Linked DNA regions of Phaeacidiphilus oryzae TH49. Each later gene encodes a partner of the first gene's protein in a complex. Links are inferred from orthologs where the notes say so. Each region holds a gene or a part of one and is shown on either strand. Other genes may lie near its edges.

Region 1 (7,943 bases):
AGCTCGTCCATCCCCTGCCCGTGCACAGGCTGGATCCGGCCCCTTCCGGGCTCTCCCCCGCGCCCTCGCTGCCCTCGGCGGCCGGGGACCGCAGCGGCTGGCGCTTCCTGGTGCGCTGCGGGGGCGAGGTGCTCGCGGCGGCCGAGACCATCGAGACCCCGGACGGACCGGCCTTCTCCCACTTCGCCGAGGGCCCCTATCCGGTGTCCACGCTGCGTGCCCTGCATCAGGCCCAACTCCACTGCGCGGACAGCGCCGTGGTCTACCAGCCGCGGCTGCTCTGCGTGCCGGGGCACTACATGACCGCGCTGTGGCTGCATCCGCTGCTCGGCCCGGCCCCGGCCGCGGACGTACTGGTTCCGCTCGCGCCCTCGCCCTGCGGGGTGACGGCCCACCACCCGTACGCGGCGACCGAGTTGCTGCCCGTGCTGACGCGTCCGGTGCAGGGCGTCCGGAGCGCCGGGATCCTCGCCGGTCAGTGAGACCACGCTCGGGCTAGTCATTCCGGGTGGGTGCGGCACCGGCCACACCTGCCCGAACGGGTGATCTATCCCGAGCCGGAGTGATCCATGTCACCAAATGGCTGCGGCAGGGTTGCGGCGTGCCCACACTGGGAACCGACGCGCACGGCCCCGTCGTGAGTCCCGGTAATGCGGCGGGTCCGCACCGGTGGGGCCGCCGCGGGGGACATGGAAACTTCCGAAGGGTACGAGCAATGTGCCAGCACCGACCTGAGTGCCCGTCAGCGGACTCGCCGGACCGCGAGGCCGCGGCCGTCTTGGCCACCCACCCGGAGCAGGGCTGGAGCCTGCTCTGCAACGGCGTCCTCCTCTTCGAGGACACCGGAGAACTCCTCCCCGACGGCAAGGTCATCAGCCCCCGCCGGGTCTACGCGCCCGCCGCCTAGCGCCTCACAGCGAGCGTCGGCACCTGCCGAAAACCCGCGCCCCGCCTGCGTGTCCACACGCAAGCGGGGCGCTTGTCGGTCCGGCCCCCGGCCGGACCGGGGTCACTCGGCGTAGGCCTCCACCGGCGGGCAGGAGCAGACCAGGTTCCGGTCCCCGTAGGCCCCGTCGATCCGGCGCACCGGCGGCCAGTACTTGTCCGCCGGGTTCACCCCCGCAGGGAAGACCGCGGTCTCCCGGGAGTACGGGTGCTCCCACTCCCCCGCCGCGATCATCGCGGCCGTGTGCGGGGCGTTCCGCAGCGGGTTGTCCTCGGCCGGCCACTCGCCGGAGCCGACCCGGTCGGCCTCCCCGCGGATGGCGATCATCGCCTCGCAGAAGCGGTCCAGCTCGGCCAGGTCCTCGCTCTCGGTGGGCTCGATCATCAGCGTCCCGGCCACCGGGAAGGACATCGTGGGGGCGTGGAAGCCGTAGTCGATCAGGCGCTTGGCGATGTCGTCGACGCTCACCCCCAGCTCCTTGGTCAGCGGCCGCACGTCGACGATGCACTCGTGCCCGACCAGCCCGCCCGGGCCGGTGTACAGCACCGGGAAGTACGGGGCCAGCCGCTTCGCCACGTAGTTGGCGTTGAGCACGGCCACCTGGGTGGCCGCCTTGAGCCCCTCCGCCCCCATCATCCGCACATAGGCCCAGCTGATCGGCAGGATCGAGGCCGAGCCGTAGGGCGCCGCCGAGATCGGCCCCACACCGGTCTCCGGCCCCGCGCCGGACTGCAGCGGGTGGTTGGGGAGGTACGGCGCCAGGTGCTCGCGCACCGCCACCGGGCCGACGCCGGGTCCGCCGCCGCCGTGCGGGATGCAGAAGGTCTTGTGGAGGTTGAGGTGGGAGACGTCGCCGCCGAACTCGCCCGGCTTGGCGAGGCCCACCAGCGCGTTGAGGTTGGCGCCGTCCACGTAGACCTGGCCGCCGGCCTCGTGGACCGCCGCGCAGACCTCGGTGATGGTCTCCTCGAACACTCCGTGGGTGGACGGGTAGGTCACCATCAGCACCGACAGCCGCTCGCGGTGCTCCTCGACCTTGGCCCGCAGGTCGGCCACGTCGATGTCGCCGTTCTCGCCGGTCTTGACCACCACCACGCGCATCCCGGCCATCGCGGCGCTGGCCGCGTTGGTGCCGTGGGCGGAGGACGGGATCAGGCAGACGTCCCGCTGCTCGTCCCCGTTGGCCCGGTGGTAGGCGCGGACCGCGAGGAGGCCGGCCAGCTCGCCCTGGGAGCCGGCGTTCGGCTGCAGGCTGACCTTGGCGTAGCCGGTCACCTCGGCCAGCCAGTCCTCCAGCTGGTGGATCAGGGTCAGGTAGCCCTCGGTCTGCCCGGCCGGCGCGAAGGGGTGCAGCCCGGCGAACTCCGGCCAGGTCACCGCCTCCATCTCGGCGGTGGCGTTGAGCTTCATGGTGCAGGAGCCGAGCGGGATCATCCCGCGGTCCAGTGCGTAGTCCCGATCGGAGAGCCGGCGCAGGTAGCGCAGCATCGCGGTCTCCGAGCGGTGGCTGTGGAAGACCGGGTGGGTCAGGTACTCGTCAGAGCGCAGCAGGGCGGCCGGCAGCGAGTCCGCGGCCGCCTCCGCGCCCCCTCCGCGCCGGTCACGCCGAAGGCGCCCCAGACCTTGGCCAGGTCCTCGGCCGTGGTGGTCTCGTCGCAGGCGATTCCGACCAGGTCCGCGCCGGCCTCGCGCAGGTTGACCCCGGCCTTCCGGGCCGCGGCGACGACCTCGGCGGCCTTTCCGGGCACCCGGGCCAGCACGGTGTCGAAGAACGCGTCGTGCACCAGCTCGACCCCGCCGGCCCGCAGGCCCTCGGCCAGCCGTACGGCCTGCCGGTGCGTCCGGCGCGCGATCGCGGCCAGTCCCTCGGGACCGTGGTAGACGGCGTACATCGAGGCCATCACGGCCAGCAGCACCTGCGCGGTACAGATGTTGCTGGTCGCCTTCTCCCGGCGGATGTGCTGCTCCCGGGTCTGCAGCGCCAGCCGGTACGCCGGGGCCCCGTCCGCGTCCTTGGAGACGCCGACCAGACGGCCGGGGAGGCTGCGGGCGTAGTCCTGGCGGACGGACATGTAGCCGGCGTGCGGGCCGCCGAAGCCCATCGGCACGCCGAACCGCTGGGTGGTGCCGACCGCGATGTCCGCGCCCAGCTCACCCGGCGACTTCAGCAGCGTCAGCGCCAGCAGGTCGGCGGCGACCGCCACCACCGCGCCGGCCGCGTGCGCCTCCTCGATCACCGGCGTCAGGTCCCGCACGGCCCCGGAGGCGCCCGGGTACTGCACCAGCACCCCGACCACCCCGCGCTCGGCGATCCCCTCCGGCAGGCCCTCGCTGAGGTCCGCCGTGACCACCTCGACGCCCTGCGACACGGCGCGGGTCTCGATCACCGCGCGGGTCTGCGGGAAGGCGTCCTGGTCGACCACGAAGACCGCGTCCGCCGCGGCCTTCCGGTTCACCCGGCGGGCCAGGGCCATCGCCTCGGCCGCCGCGGTGCCCTCGTCGAGGAGGGAGGCCCCGGCGGTGGGCAGGCCGGTCAGGTCGGACACCACGGTCTGGAAGTTCAGCAGCGCCTCCAGCCGGCCCTGCGAGATCTCCGGCTGGTACGGGGTGTACGCCGTGTACCAGGCGGGGTTCTCCATCACGTTGCGGAGGACCACGGGCGGGGTGAAGGTGTCGTAGTAGCCGAGGCCGATCATCGAACGGAGCACCTGGTTCCGTCCGGCCAGCGAGCGCAGTTCGGCCAGCGTCTCCGCCTCGCCGGCGGCGGCGGGGAGCCCCAGCCGCTCCAGGCTGCGGATCGCGGCCGGGACCGCGGCGGTGGTCAGCTCGTCCAGAGAGCCGAAGCCCACCGAGGCGAGCATCTTGGACCGCTCGCCCTCGTCTGGCCCGATGTGCCGCTGCTCGAACAGGGTGGTGCGATCGGTGTGATCAGTCATGGTGGCTGAGGCCTCCTGGTCAGCGTGACCCGCGGGGACGGCCTCCCCCTCTGTCATCTGCACCTGAGAGCTTCACCGTCCGCCGGTTCGACCGGCGTCGGCTTGCACCGTCGGCGAGGACTCCGGTGGTCCACCGAAGGAGCCCTGCTTTCCAGAGTGACCTCGCCCGGACGGTACGTCTGCCTGAGAGATTCCGGGGAGGAGTTGCTCCTTCGGCGCCGAGCGCTCGCGCGTTCGGACTCTCCCGTCCGGGCTCGACGGTCACCCTCACCCTACCAGTGCGGATCACCTCGGACGTGGCTCCTGAAGCAGTCCGGGATTGGGCCAACTGGTCCAGCGACACGCCCCATTGGGGCCCGAATGTTCGACAACACACCAAATCATGACGTTTCGTATGTTTTCGTACGACGTCAACCGAGTCATGTGATCCCGGTGCCAGCCGGGTCGCCACCCGTGGAGGGCCCCGTGCAGACCGACATCGACCCAAGGGACCTCATCGGCCACAAGGCCGTGGACCGCAACGGCGACAAGATCGGCACCGTGGACGAGGTGTACCTCGACGACGCCACGGGCGAGCCGGAATGGGCCGCCGTCCGGACCGGGATCTTCGGCCGGGACGCCTTCGTTCCGCTGGCCACCAGCGAGTTCGTCAGCGAGGAGCTGCGCGTGCCCTACGACAAGTCCCAGGTCAAGGATTCCCCCGACTTCGGAGCCGGCCAGCATCTGTCGCCGGCTCAGGAACTCCAGCTGTACCGCTACTACGGTCTGGACGTGCCCAGCGAGTCCGGCTCCCGGGCGAACGGCCAGGCCGCCCCCTCGGACGCCTCCGACGCCTCCGACACGGCGGCCACTCCGGCCGCCGCCGCCGCGGTGGGCGGCAGCGCCGCGCACACCGCCCCGGCCGCCGCCGGCGACGCGACCGCCCGGACCCAGGCCGCCGCGGTCCCGGACACCGCGAGCTCGGGGACCGCGAGCTCGGGGACCGCGGGCTCGGACACCGCAGCTACGGACACCGCGCGGTCCGCCGAGCGCACCGACGGCCTGACGGGCGAGCACACCTCGGCAAGCGCTCCCGAGCAGGGCCTGGCGGCGGGTGCGGCCGGCGGAGCGGCGGGCGCCGCCGCCGGATACGCCGCGGCCTCCTCGAAGCCGGCCGAGCACTCCTCCCCCGCCGGCGGCCGGACCTCCGCGTTCTTCACCGGCTCCGCCGGCACCACCACCCCGGAGCCGTCGACGACCGCCCAGACCCCCACCCCGGTCAAGGAGGAGGAGACCCGCGCGGTCCCGCACCTCACCGACCGCGACTCCACCGCCGCCGCGGGCACCGCCAAGCCGGCGGGGGCGGCCGGGACGGGCGCCCCGGAACAGATCGAGGTGGTCTGCCGCGAGGAGCGGCTGGACATCACCACCGAATGGCACGAGCTCGGCCGCGCCCGGCTGCGCAAGTACGTCACCACCGAGAACGTGGAGCGCCGGGTTCCGGTCGTCCGCGAGCGGGTCCGGATCGAGCGGGTCCGGCTGAGCGACGACGAGCGGGCGCAGATCTCCGACCAGGAGATCGAGGAGGCCACTCAGGAGGTCCCGGTCCACGAGGAGCGGGTGGTGGTACGCAAGCACGTGGTCCCGGTCGAGCGGATCCGGCTGATCACCGAGCGGGTCACCGAGGAGGAGGTGGTCCGCGACCAGCTCCGCCGCGAGCAGGTCGAGGTCCACGACGCCGGCCAGGGCAGCCAGGCCGGGCAGTCCGGCCAGTCCGAACGGTCCGGGCAGGGCCAGGCCGCACAGGGCGGGCGCAACGGCGCGGCGCCCTCGGCCGGCACCTCCACCACCCCGTACTCCCCCGGCGCCCGCTACCCCGGCCGTCCGGCCTACGGTCACTGACCCACCCCGCTCCCCACCTCGGCGCCGCACCGGACCACCGGTCGCGGCGCCGAGGCCTGCTGGCTACGCCGAGCCGTCCGACGGGTCCCCGTCCGAGACCAGGCTCAGCGGCGGCGCGGCGGCCAGCGCCGGATCGTCCTCCCGGAAGGTGCGCACCCGCCCGGGCTCGGACTCCGGGGTCTCGAAGCGGACGGTGACCCGCCCGACGCCGCTGCCCTGCACCCAGCCGGGACCGAACTCCTCGTGCCGCACATCCTCGCCGGGCAGCCAGCGGCGGCGCGTCCCAGGCTCGGAACCCGGCTCCCGGCCGGGATGGAAGGCCCGCGGCTGCCCGAACCCCCCGTAGGCCGGGTCCTCGGCCTCGTTCACGGTCTCGGTCACGGCCTCGCCCGCCGGCTTCACGCCCTCGCCCGCCGGCTTCACGGCCCCGGCCGCCGGTTCCGGCGTCGACTCCGATTCCGGACTCGCAGCGGGTTCCCCGGCCCCACCGGCCGGCGCGGCCCCCTCCCCGGGGTCGCCGAGCTGCGCCTCGCCCGCCTCCCGGGCGGCCTGGGCGAACAGGTCCTCCTGGGTGAAGTCCGCGAGCCCGGAGACGCCGACCCCGAGCAGCCGCACCCCGCCGGCCAGCTCCCCCGACCCGAGCTGGTCCAGCATCCGCAGCGCCGTGCCGGTCACCACCCCCGGGTCGTCGGTCGGCCCGCGCAGGGTCTCGGAGCGGGTGAGGGTGGAGAAGTCGTAGCGGCGGACCTTGAGCACCACCGTCCGCCCGGACCGGCCGGCCGCCCGCAGCCGCCCCACGCAGCGCTCGGCCAGCCGCTCCACCTCGGCCACGATCCGGTCGCGGTCCCGCAGGTCCACCTCGAAGGTGTCCTCCACGGAGATGGACTTGGCGTCCCGCTCCGCCACCACGGGGCGGTCGTCGATCCCCTGGGCGAGGGCGTGCACCCCGGCGCCGTGCGCCTTCCCCAGCAGCCGGATCAGCTCCACCTCCTCGGCCGCGGCTATCTCGCCGACCGTGTTCAGCCCCGCCCGCCGCAGGGTCTCGGCCGTGGCCGGGCCCACCCCCGGCAGCACCCGCACCGACAGCGGGTCCAGCAGCTCCCGCTCGGTGCCCGGCTCGATCAGCACCAGCCCGTCCGGCTTGGCCCGCTCGGAGGCGATCTTCGCCAGGAACTTGGCACCCGCCAGACCGACGGAGCCGGTCAGTCCGGTGGCCGCGGTGATGTCCGCCCGCAGGTCCTCGCCCAGCGCCTGCACCAGCTCCCGCGCCGCCTCGGGGCCGGCCGAGGCGATCAGCTCCCCGTACGGGCCCGCGGCGAGGTCCACGAAGGCCTCGTCCAGGCTGAGCGGCTCCACCAGCGGGGACATCGCCCGGAGCAGCCCCATCACGGTCTCGCTGACCTCGCGGTAGAGCGCGAATCTGGGTACCAGATAGGCCGCGTTCGGCGCCAGCCGGCGGGCGTGCGCCATCGCCATGGCCGAGTGCACCCCGAACACCCGCGCCTCGTAGGAGGCCGTGGAGACCACCCCGCGCGCCCCCAGCCCGCCGACGATCACCGGCTTTCCGCGCAGGCTCGGCTTGGACGCCTGCTCCACCGAGGCGAAGAAGGCGTCCATGTCGAGGTGGAGGATGGACGGAACCGGGCGCATACAGCGATGATCCCGCACACCACTGACAATTCGCCGCGCCCCCGCCGCCGCGCCCTGCTCCCACCGCCCCGCGCGGGCCCCGGGCTCAGCTCATGGCGCGGGCCGGGCCTCAGACCGCCCGGTTGCGCCGCCGGCGTGCCGCCAGCTCGTCCTCGGGGTCGTTCCCTGGCAGCGTCTCGCCGGTGTCCGCGCGCTCGGCGTGCAGCCGGGTGAGGGAGCCCTCCAGCTCGCGCCAGACGGCCCCGACGGCGATCCCGAAGACGCCCTGCCCGCCCTGCAGGAGGTCCACCACCTCGTGCGGGGAGGTGCACTGATAGACCGTGGCACCGTCGCTCATCAGCGTCACCTGCGCCAGATCCGCCCCGCCGGTCTCGGCCAGATGGGCCGCGGCGATCCGGATGTTCTGCAGGGAGACCCCGGCGTCCAGCAGCCGCTTGACGATCTTCAGCACCAGGATGTCCCGGAAGCTGTAGAGGCGCTGGGTCCCGGAGCCGTGGGCCGGCCGGACGCTCGGTTCGACCAGCCCGGTC
Region 2 (8,021 bases), on another replicon or contig:
GCGGCCTCGGCACTCGACTCAGTCACCGCAAGCGGCGGTAGCACCCTCAGTCTACCGGTACCGCCGACGGTGATGGGCCTTTGGCAGCCCCTGAGCCGCTTTGTGCCGCTCGCAATCCCCTCTGCCCATGACCCCATACGCGGCCGGGGGGCGAAACGCGCTCACATCGGCACTCAGCGGATCCGCACACGCGGCCGGAGACCCCCACCCGCGGCGCTGCCGGAGCAGCGGCCCCGTCAGCCCCAGGTGTCGCCGGGTCCGCTGCTTCCGGGGGCGCGCAGCCGGCCGTGCCGGCGCGGGGCCCCGGCCGGGCCGAGCACCTTGATCAGCTTCACCGTGCCATGGCCCAGATCCGCGTTCAGCCGGGCCACCAGCTGAGGGGCCAGCAGCCTCAGCTGCGTCGCCCAGGCCGTCGAGTCGCAGCGCACGGTGAGCACCCGCTCCTCCTCCGCGTAGTGCTCCGGCGCGCAGTGCGCCGCCACATCCGGGCCCACGATCTGCGGCCAGCGGCCCATCACGCCGCCGACCGCGGCCGGGGCCTCCCAGCCGCGCTCGGTGATCAGCCGGCCGATCGCCGCACCCAGCGGCTGCGGGTCCCGGCCGTCCGCGCGGGCGCCGCTGCGCAGCCCGTTCCGGCGGGCCTCCTTCTTCTGCCGGACCTGCTCGCCGCGCTGCCTGGCCTGCTCCTTCGCCGCGCGGAGGGCGACCCGCGCCAGGTCGACGCCGGAGAGCTCGGGCGTGGGCTTCCGCTCCTCCTCCGGGGCCCCGGCCCCGCCGGGCTCTCCTCCGGACTCCCCGCCGGACCCTCCGGCCGGAATCTGCTGACCGTCCATCAGTCCACCCGCTCCACCAGGCCGTCGCGCACCGAGAAGCGCACACCGGACAGCTGCGCCGGGACGTCCTCCGGGACCGCGGCGGTGACCAGCACCTGCTCCCCGCCGGAGACCAGCGAGGCCAGCCGTTCCCGGCGCTTGGAGTCCAGCTCGGCGAAGACGTCGTCCAGGATCAGCACCGGGCCGCCGGGCCCCTCGGGCAGCGACCCGTCCGCGGTCCGCGCCGCCTCCGGGCCGAGCTCGTCGATCCGCAGCAGCTCGTACGAGGCGAGCCGGAGGGCCAGCGCGTACGACCAGGACTCGCCGTGGCTCGCGTACCCCTTGGCCGGCAGGGTGCCCAGACGGAGCGTCAGGTCGTCGCGGTGCGGGCCGACCAGGGTCACCCCCCGCTCCAGCTCCTGCTTCCTGGACCGGCCGAGCGCCTCCAGCAGCAGCCGGTGCGCCTCGGCGGCGTCCTTGGGCGCGGCGGCCGCCGACTCGCCCTCGGGCAGCGCCGAGGAGCGGTACTCCAGCACGGTCTCCGCGCCGGGCCCGGCCAGTTCGGCGTACGCCCGGGAGACCAGCGGGCCGAGCGCCGCCACCAGCTCCAGCCGACGGGCCGTCAACTCGGATCCGGAGCGGGCCAGATGGTCGTCCCAGACGTCCAGGGTGGAGAGGTCGACCGAGCGGCCGGCCGCCCGGCGGGCCGTGGCGGCGCTCTTCAGCAGCGCGTTCCGCTGCTTGAGCACCCGCTCGTAGTCCTGCCGGACACCGGCCAGCCGGGGCGCCCGCGCCACCAGCAGATCGTCCAGGAACCGCCGCCGGTCCCCCGGATCGCCCTTCACCAGGGCCAGGTCCTCCGGCGCGAAGAGCACCGTGCGCAGCAGGCCGAGGACGTCCCGCGGGCGGACGTTGTCCGAGCGGTTGATCCGGGCCCGGTTGGCCCTGCCGGGGTTGAGCTCCAGCTCCACCAGGGTCTGCCGGTCGTCCCGGACCACCGCCGCCCGCACCACCGCGCGCTCGGCGCCCTGCCGGACCAGCGGGGCGTCCCCCGCGACCCGGTGGCTGCCCAGCGCCGCGACATAGCCCACGGCCTCGACCAGGTTGGTCTTGCCCTGGCCGTTGGGCCCGACGAAGGCGGTCACGCCCGGGCCGAGCGGAACCTCGGCCCGGGCGTAGGAACGGAAGTCGGCCAGCGACAGATGCGCGACATGCATACGGCGTTGCGCGGGCCGGCCGCGCTCCCTCCCGGTGGGTGGCTCGGTGCCTGCTGCTTACTTCTTGCTCTCGACGGCGTGGCCGCCGAACTCGTTGCGCAGCGCGGCGATCATCTTCATCGACGGGGAGTCCTCCTGGCGGGAGGAGAAGCGGGCGAAGAGCGAGGCGGTGATCGCGGGCAGCGGGACGGCGTTGTCGATCGCCGCCTCGACCGTCCAGCGGCCCTCACCGGAGTCGGCCGCGTAGCCGCGCAGGCCGTCCAGGTGCTCGTCCTTGTCCAGGGCGTCCACCGCCAGGTCCAGCAGCCAGGAGCGGATGACGGTGCCCTCCCGCCAGGAGCGGAAGACCTCGCGGACGTCGGTCACCGAGTCGACCTTCTCCAGCAGCTCCCAGCCCTCGGCGTAGGCCTGCATCATGGCGTACTCGATGCCGTTGTGGACCATCTTGGCGAAGTGCCCGGCGCCGACCCGGCCGGCGTGGACCGCGCCGTACTCGCCCTCGGGCTTCAGGGCGTCGAAGATCGGCTGGACCTTGGCGACGTGCGCCGAGTCCCCGCCGTACATCAGCGCGTAGCCGTTCTGCAGGCCCCAGACTCCGCCGGAGACGCCGCAGTCGACGAAGCCGATGCCCTTCGTGCCCAGCTCCTCGGCGTGCTTCTCGTCGTCCGTCCAGCGGGAGTTGCCGCCGTCGACCACCGTGTCACCGGGGGAGAGGAGCTCGCCGAGCTCGTCGACGGTCTGCTGGGTCGGAGCGCCGGCCGGCACCATCACCCACACCACCCGGGGAGCGGCGAGCGAGTCCACCAGCTCCTTGAGGCTTGCGACGTCCGTGACGTCCGGGTTCCGGTCGTAGCCGATGACGGTGTGCCCTGCGCGGCGCAGCCGCTCGCGCATGTTGCCGCCCATCTTGCCGAGACCGATGAGGCCGAGCTCCATGATCGGGAGTCCTAACGTGTGTACCTACGTGGCTTGGCGGCGGCGCCCTTGCCGCGCGACACCGAGCGTACGCCCGGGCCTGCGGGGGCAGCCTGCCGACGGGTCCGGTCGGGCGGAGCGCCGGGCGCCCCGCCCTCGGCTCAGCTGGACAGCCGCACCGGCATGATCAGGTACTTGTACGTCTCGTCCGCCTCGGCGTCGGCGGCGGGCTTGCCGCTGAGGAGGGCCGGCTTCGTCGAGGTGGTGAACGCGAACTGGGCGAACGGGGCGTTGATCGCGGACAGGCCCTCCAGGAGGTAGCCCGGGTTGAAGGCGATCGAGATGTCGTCGCCCTCCAGGTCCGCGTCCACCCGCTCGGTGGCCTGCGCGTCGTCGCCGGAGCCGGCCTCCAGGGTCAGCACGCCCTGCTCGAAGCTCAGCCGCACCGGGGTGTTCCGCTCCGCGACCAGCGCGACGCGCTTGACCGCCTCGACGAACGGCGCGGTCTCGATCACCGCCATCGAGTTGAACTCGGTCGGGAAGAGGCTGCGGAACTTGGGGAACTCGCCGTCCAGCAGCCGGGTGGTGGTGCGGCGGCCGGCGCCCTCGAAGCCGATCAGGCCCTCGCCGTCGCCCTCCGTGCCGGCCAGCGCGATCGAGACGTTCTCCCCGGCGCCGCCGCCGGCCAGCGACTTGGCGGTGTCCTGCAGGGTCTTGGCGGGCACCAGGGCCACCGAGTTCAGGCCCGGCTGCTCCGGCTTCCACAGCAGCTCGCGGACGGCGAAGCGGTAGCGGTCGGTGGCGGCCAGGGTGACCCGGTCCTCCTCGATCTCCACCCGGACGCCGGTGAGCACCGGGAGGGTGTCGTCCCGTCCGGCGGCGACGGCGACCTGGGCGACCGCGGCGGCGAAGACGTCCCCCGCGACCTCGCCGGTGGCGGTGGGCATCTGGGGCAGCGCCGGGTACTCCTCCACAGGCAGGGTGGGGAGTGTGAATCGCGAGCTGCCGCAGACCACGATGACCCGTACACCGTCTGTGGAGATCTCCACCGGCCGGTTGGGGAGGGCCCGGGAGATGTCGGCCAGCAGGCGGCCGGAGACCAGGACCGTGCCGGCCTCCTCCACCTCGGCCTCGACCGCGACCCGGGCCGAGACCTCGTAGTCGAACCCGGAGAGGCTCAGGGAGCCCTCCTGCCCCTGGGCCGACTCGCCCTGGGAGACCGTCAGCAGCAGGCCCGCGAGGACCGGCACCGGCGGCCGTGCCGGGAGGCTGCGGGCGGCCCAGGCCACCGCCTCCGCCAGTACGTCACGCTCCACCCGGAACTTCACCGGACACCGCCTCCCGCTGCTTCCACCGGCTCCCGCCGCTGTACCGACCTGTGTGTCGTCTTCCAGTTGCCGGGGAACAGTCTGACGTACTCCACCGACAGCCGGGGTCGAAGGGGAGAAGAACGTCTGATCGACCACGACGAGCCGTCATCCACAGCTCGGCGCCCCGCCCCCTGTTAGCTGAAAGTCCGGGATAGATCTCTGGGGGAGTAGTAATAGGTGTTGTGGATACCGTGGATAACCGGTTCCACCGCAGGTCAGCCCGGCTTTTTTGTCCACCGCGGGCTGTGGGCGGAGAGGTGGAAAACCCCGCTCTTCTGTGGATGGGGTTCGTTTTCCCACAGGGGGCCCTCGACTGTCCCCAGGTTGTCCCCAGCTCCGTCCCCAGATTTTCCCCCGGTTGTCCCCAGGGCATGCGTGAACTTCGGTGTGCCGCTTCTCACACGCAGAGGTGATGGGGCGTTTCTTGTTGCCGAACTGTGGACCCGACTGTGGAAAGCCTGGGGAAAACTTACCAAACCTGGGGACGGGCGGTGGACAACTCAGAGTCCGCTCAGGGGTTCGAATCCACGGTCCACATCCTGTGGATAACTTTTGCCCACAAGTCCACAGGGTCTTGAGCTGCATCGATGGTCCCGCAAACCAGCGGCCTGTGGAACGATTCTGGACAACTTCGGGGCTTCCCGGTGTTCCCCAGGGTGTGGAGGAACGGATCCGTTCGATCCTGTGGATTGTCCGCCCCGCGCAGGGCCCAGTTCGATTCCCCGCAGGCTCTCGGAGTTGCATTCGATCGGCCCGCGGCCGCGGCGGAAGCCGAAAAAGGGCCCGGAACGAGGAGGACGCCTCGTTCCGGGCCCTGCGCCGGCAATACCGGCGGCGGTTCGCCCGGCGGCTAGCTCTTGATGCGGTTGGTGAGCTCGGTGACCTGGTTGTAGATCGACCGGCGCTCGGCCATCATCGTGCGGATCTTCCGGTCCGCGTGCATCACCGTGGTGTGGTCCCGGCCGCCGAACTGCGCGCCGATCTTCGGCAGCGAGAGGTCGGTGAGTTCCCGGCACAGGTACATGGCGATCTGGCGGGCCGTCACCAGCACCCGGCTCCGCGAGGAACCGCAGAGGTCCTCCACGGTCAGCCCGAAATAGGCGGCGGTCTGCTGCATGATCGTGGCCGCCGTGATGTCCGGGCTGGCCTCCTCCCCGCCGGGGATGAGGTCCTTCAGCACGATCTCGGTGAGCTGGAGGTCGACCGGCGCCCGGTTGAGGCTGGCGAAGGCGGTGACCCGGATCAGGGCGCCCTCCAGCTCCCGGATGTTGCGGGAGATCCGGGAGGCGATGAACTCCAGCACCTCAGCCGGCGCGTTCAGCTGCTCCTGGATCGCCTTCTTCCGCAGGATCGCGATCCGGGTCTCCAGCTCGGGCGGCTGGACGTCGGTGATCAGGCCCCACTCGAAGCGGTTGCGCAACCGGTCCTCCAGGGTGACCAGCTGCTTGGGCGGCCGGTCCGAGGAGATCACGATCTGCTTGTCCGCGTTGTGGAGGGTGTTGAAGGTGTGGAAGAACTCCTCCTGCGTCGACTCCTTGTTCTGCAGGAACTGGATGTCGTCGACCAGCAGGATGTCCATGTCGCGGTAGCGCTGCCGGAAGCCGTCGCCCTTGTCGTCCCGGATCGAGTTGATGAACTCGTTGGTGAACTCCTCGGAGCTCACGTAGCGGACCCGGGTGCCGGGGAAGAGGCTGCGGGCGTAGTGCCCGATGGCGTGCAGCAGATGGGTCTTGCCCAGGCCGGACTCGCCGTAGATGAAGAGCGGGTTGTAGGCCTTGGCCGGGGCCTCGGCGACGGCGACCGCGGCCGCGTGGGCGAAGCGGTTGCTCGCTCCGATGACGAAGGTCTCGAAGAGGTACTTCGGGTTCAGCCGGGCGGCCGGCTCGTCCTTGCGGGCGCCGTGGAGGGCGGGGCCGCCGCCGGAGCGCGGTCCCGGCGGATTGCCGTGGACGGACCCCCCGCGCGCCGGGGCGCCGGGGGCCGACGGTGAGTCAGGACCCTTCCGCGGCGCTTCGGGCAGCTTCACCTCGGCGTCCCGCGCCGGGGGCGCGGGCCGGGCGCCGGGGCCGCTCGGGCCGGCCGGTCCTGTCGGCTTGGGCTCCGCCTCCTCGCCGCGCGGTCCGGGGACCGGACGCGGACGCCGCTCGGGGCCGCCCTCGGCCGCCGGGGCGGTGGGGCGGGGCAGCTGGGTGTGCTGGCCGTGCTGGCTGGTCTGCCCGTGCTGGGTGTGCTGGCCGTGCTGGCCGGTCTGCGGCGCCTGCGGGCTGTGCGGGGCGTGCGGGTAGGCCGGGTCCTCGCCGGGGCCCTGCTCCCAGTCGCCGGGCGCCGGGGGCTGCTCCGGGTAGCTCTCCGGGCGGCGGTAGCCGGGGTAGCCGCTGGGCGGCTGGTGGCCCTGCTCGTGCGAGGGCTCCGGGTGCTCGGCGCGGCCGCCCCCGTAGTAGGGCAGCTCGTCCTGTCCGGGGGCGGACTGCCCGAGGGCGGTGCGCGGGGTCGGCCACTGGCCGGGGACGGGCTGACCGCCCGTGGGGTCCCCGTATTCGTGCCGGGGCTGCTGCTGGTGGTGGTGCGGAGCCTGCGGGGCAGGCGCCGCCGCCGCCGTTGGCTGGCGCTGCGGTTCGTAGCCCGAGGGCGCGTCATAGCCTGCGGGCGCGTCATAGCCCGCGGGGGCGTCGTAGCCGGTCTGCGGGTCGTACCCCGGCTGGGGGTCGTAGCCGACCTGGGCGTCATAGCTGGGCGGCGCGTCGTAGCCGGGCTGCGGCTCGTAGGAGGGCAGCGGTTCGTAGCCTGACTGGGCGTCATAACCGGGCTCTGCGGCCGGGGCCGGCCCCGGGGCCTGGGCCTGCCCGGTCGGCGCCTGCGGCTGCGGCTGCGGCTGCGGGCGGCTGCCCGGCAGCGGCTCGGCCGCCGGCACGGCGCTGGCGTCCGCGATCACCGCGATCCGCATCGGGCGGCCGAACTCGCCGCTGAGCGCCTCGGTGATGAGCGGCAGCAGCCGGGTCTCCAGCGCCTGCTTCGCGTACTCGTTGGGGGTGGCGAGCAGCGCCGTGTCCGCCATCAGTCCCATCGGATGCGTGCGGTCCAGCCAGACCCTGTCCATGGCCTCGACGCCCTGGCCCGTGCTCAGCCGCTCGACCACCCGCGCCCATGCGGTGGGCAGGTCGCTGGTTGTGTCAGCCACTGGTGCACGCTTTCTCGTTCCACCCCAGGACGGAAGCGCGCGCCGGAAGGACCACCTGTGCGGGTGGTTCCTGGGGCGTTCCGTACGGAGAGGTGTGAAGGGACTTGAACCGCGGGGGTGCAGGCAAGTCCTGCAACGGTAATAAGCGCCCGGCCATCCGTTCAAGTCGTTGTCCACAGGCTGTGTACATCCGTCCGGAGCAACGAGAGGCGCTTGGGCGAGCCGGTCCGGAGCCGGGACGGGTACCTTGCTGGCCAGGTGCCCCAAGGGGTCGGCGGGTTCGGCGAGGAGTCCGGCTGACAGCCTGTCAGAGGTCGGGGCCGAGGTGATCCGGAGGGCCGGGCATCACCCGGTTTGACCCGGCGTCCATCCGCCGCGTACCGTAACCAGGTCGAGTTGTCGATGGCCGCTGCCGCATGCCCGCGGGACAGTCCGCTGATCTGAAGATCACAGGCGAGCAGCACGGGCGTCGTGGATCCCCGGAGCAAGGGACGGAGATCACGCGGACGCACGGTGACGGCCAGTCGAT

What was found.
Region 2: the proteins of BS73_RS00205 (region 1) and dnaN are in contact, whole or in part, in a solved structure (PDB 1OK7), measured with the Escherichia coli proteins. The link is inferred for Phaeacidiphilus oryzae TH49 from one-to-one orthologs.

The regions. Positions count from the first base shown.
Region 1 is NZ_JQMQ01000004.1:11,482-19,424, reverse strand. What follows is about bases 5,121-7,943. They hold BS73_RS00205 (DNA polymerase IV), read right to left. Parts: upstream 7,414-7,943; coding sequence 5,827-7,413; downstream 5,121-5,826. Other genes in these bases: BS73_RS00200 (MerR family transcriptional regulator), read right to left, coding at 7,523-7,943; BS73_RS35680 (PRC and DUF2382 domain-containing protein), read left to right, coding at 5,121-5,763. In the rest of the region: BS73_RS00225 (hypothetical protein), read left to right, coding at 21-482; BS73_RS00220 (DUF5999 family protein), read left to right, coding at 716-907; more of BS73_RS35680, read left to right, coding at 4,348-5,120. UniProt on the Escherichia coli protein: Poorly processive, error-prone DNA polymerase involved in translesion repair and untargeted mutagenesis. Copies undamaged DNA at stalled replication forks, which arise in vivo from mismatched or misaligned primer ends.
Region 2 is NZ_JQMQ01000005.1:3,561,175-3,569,195, forward strand. The notes cover bases 2,190-5,090. They hold dnaN (DNA polymerase III subunit beta), read right to left. Parts: upstream 4,273-5,090; coding sequence 3,106-4,272; downstream 2,190-3,105. Other genes in these bases: gnd (phosphogluconate dehydrogenase (NAD(+)-dependent, decarboxylating)), read right to left, coding at 2,190-2,965. In the rest of the region: BS73_RS19575 (DUF721 domain-containing protein), read right to left, coding at 237-833; DNA replication/repair protein RecF, read right to left, coding at 833-2,029; more of gnd, read right to left, coding at 2,087-2,189; chromosomal replication initiator protein DnaA, read right to left, coding at 5,165-7,492. UniProt on the Escherichia coli protein: Confers DNA tethering and processivity to DNA polymerases and other proteins. Acts as a clamp, forming a ring around DNA (a reaction catalyzed by the clamp-loading complex) which diffuses in an ATP-independent manner freely and bidirectionally along dsDNA.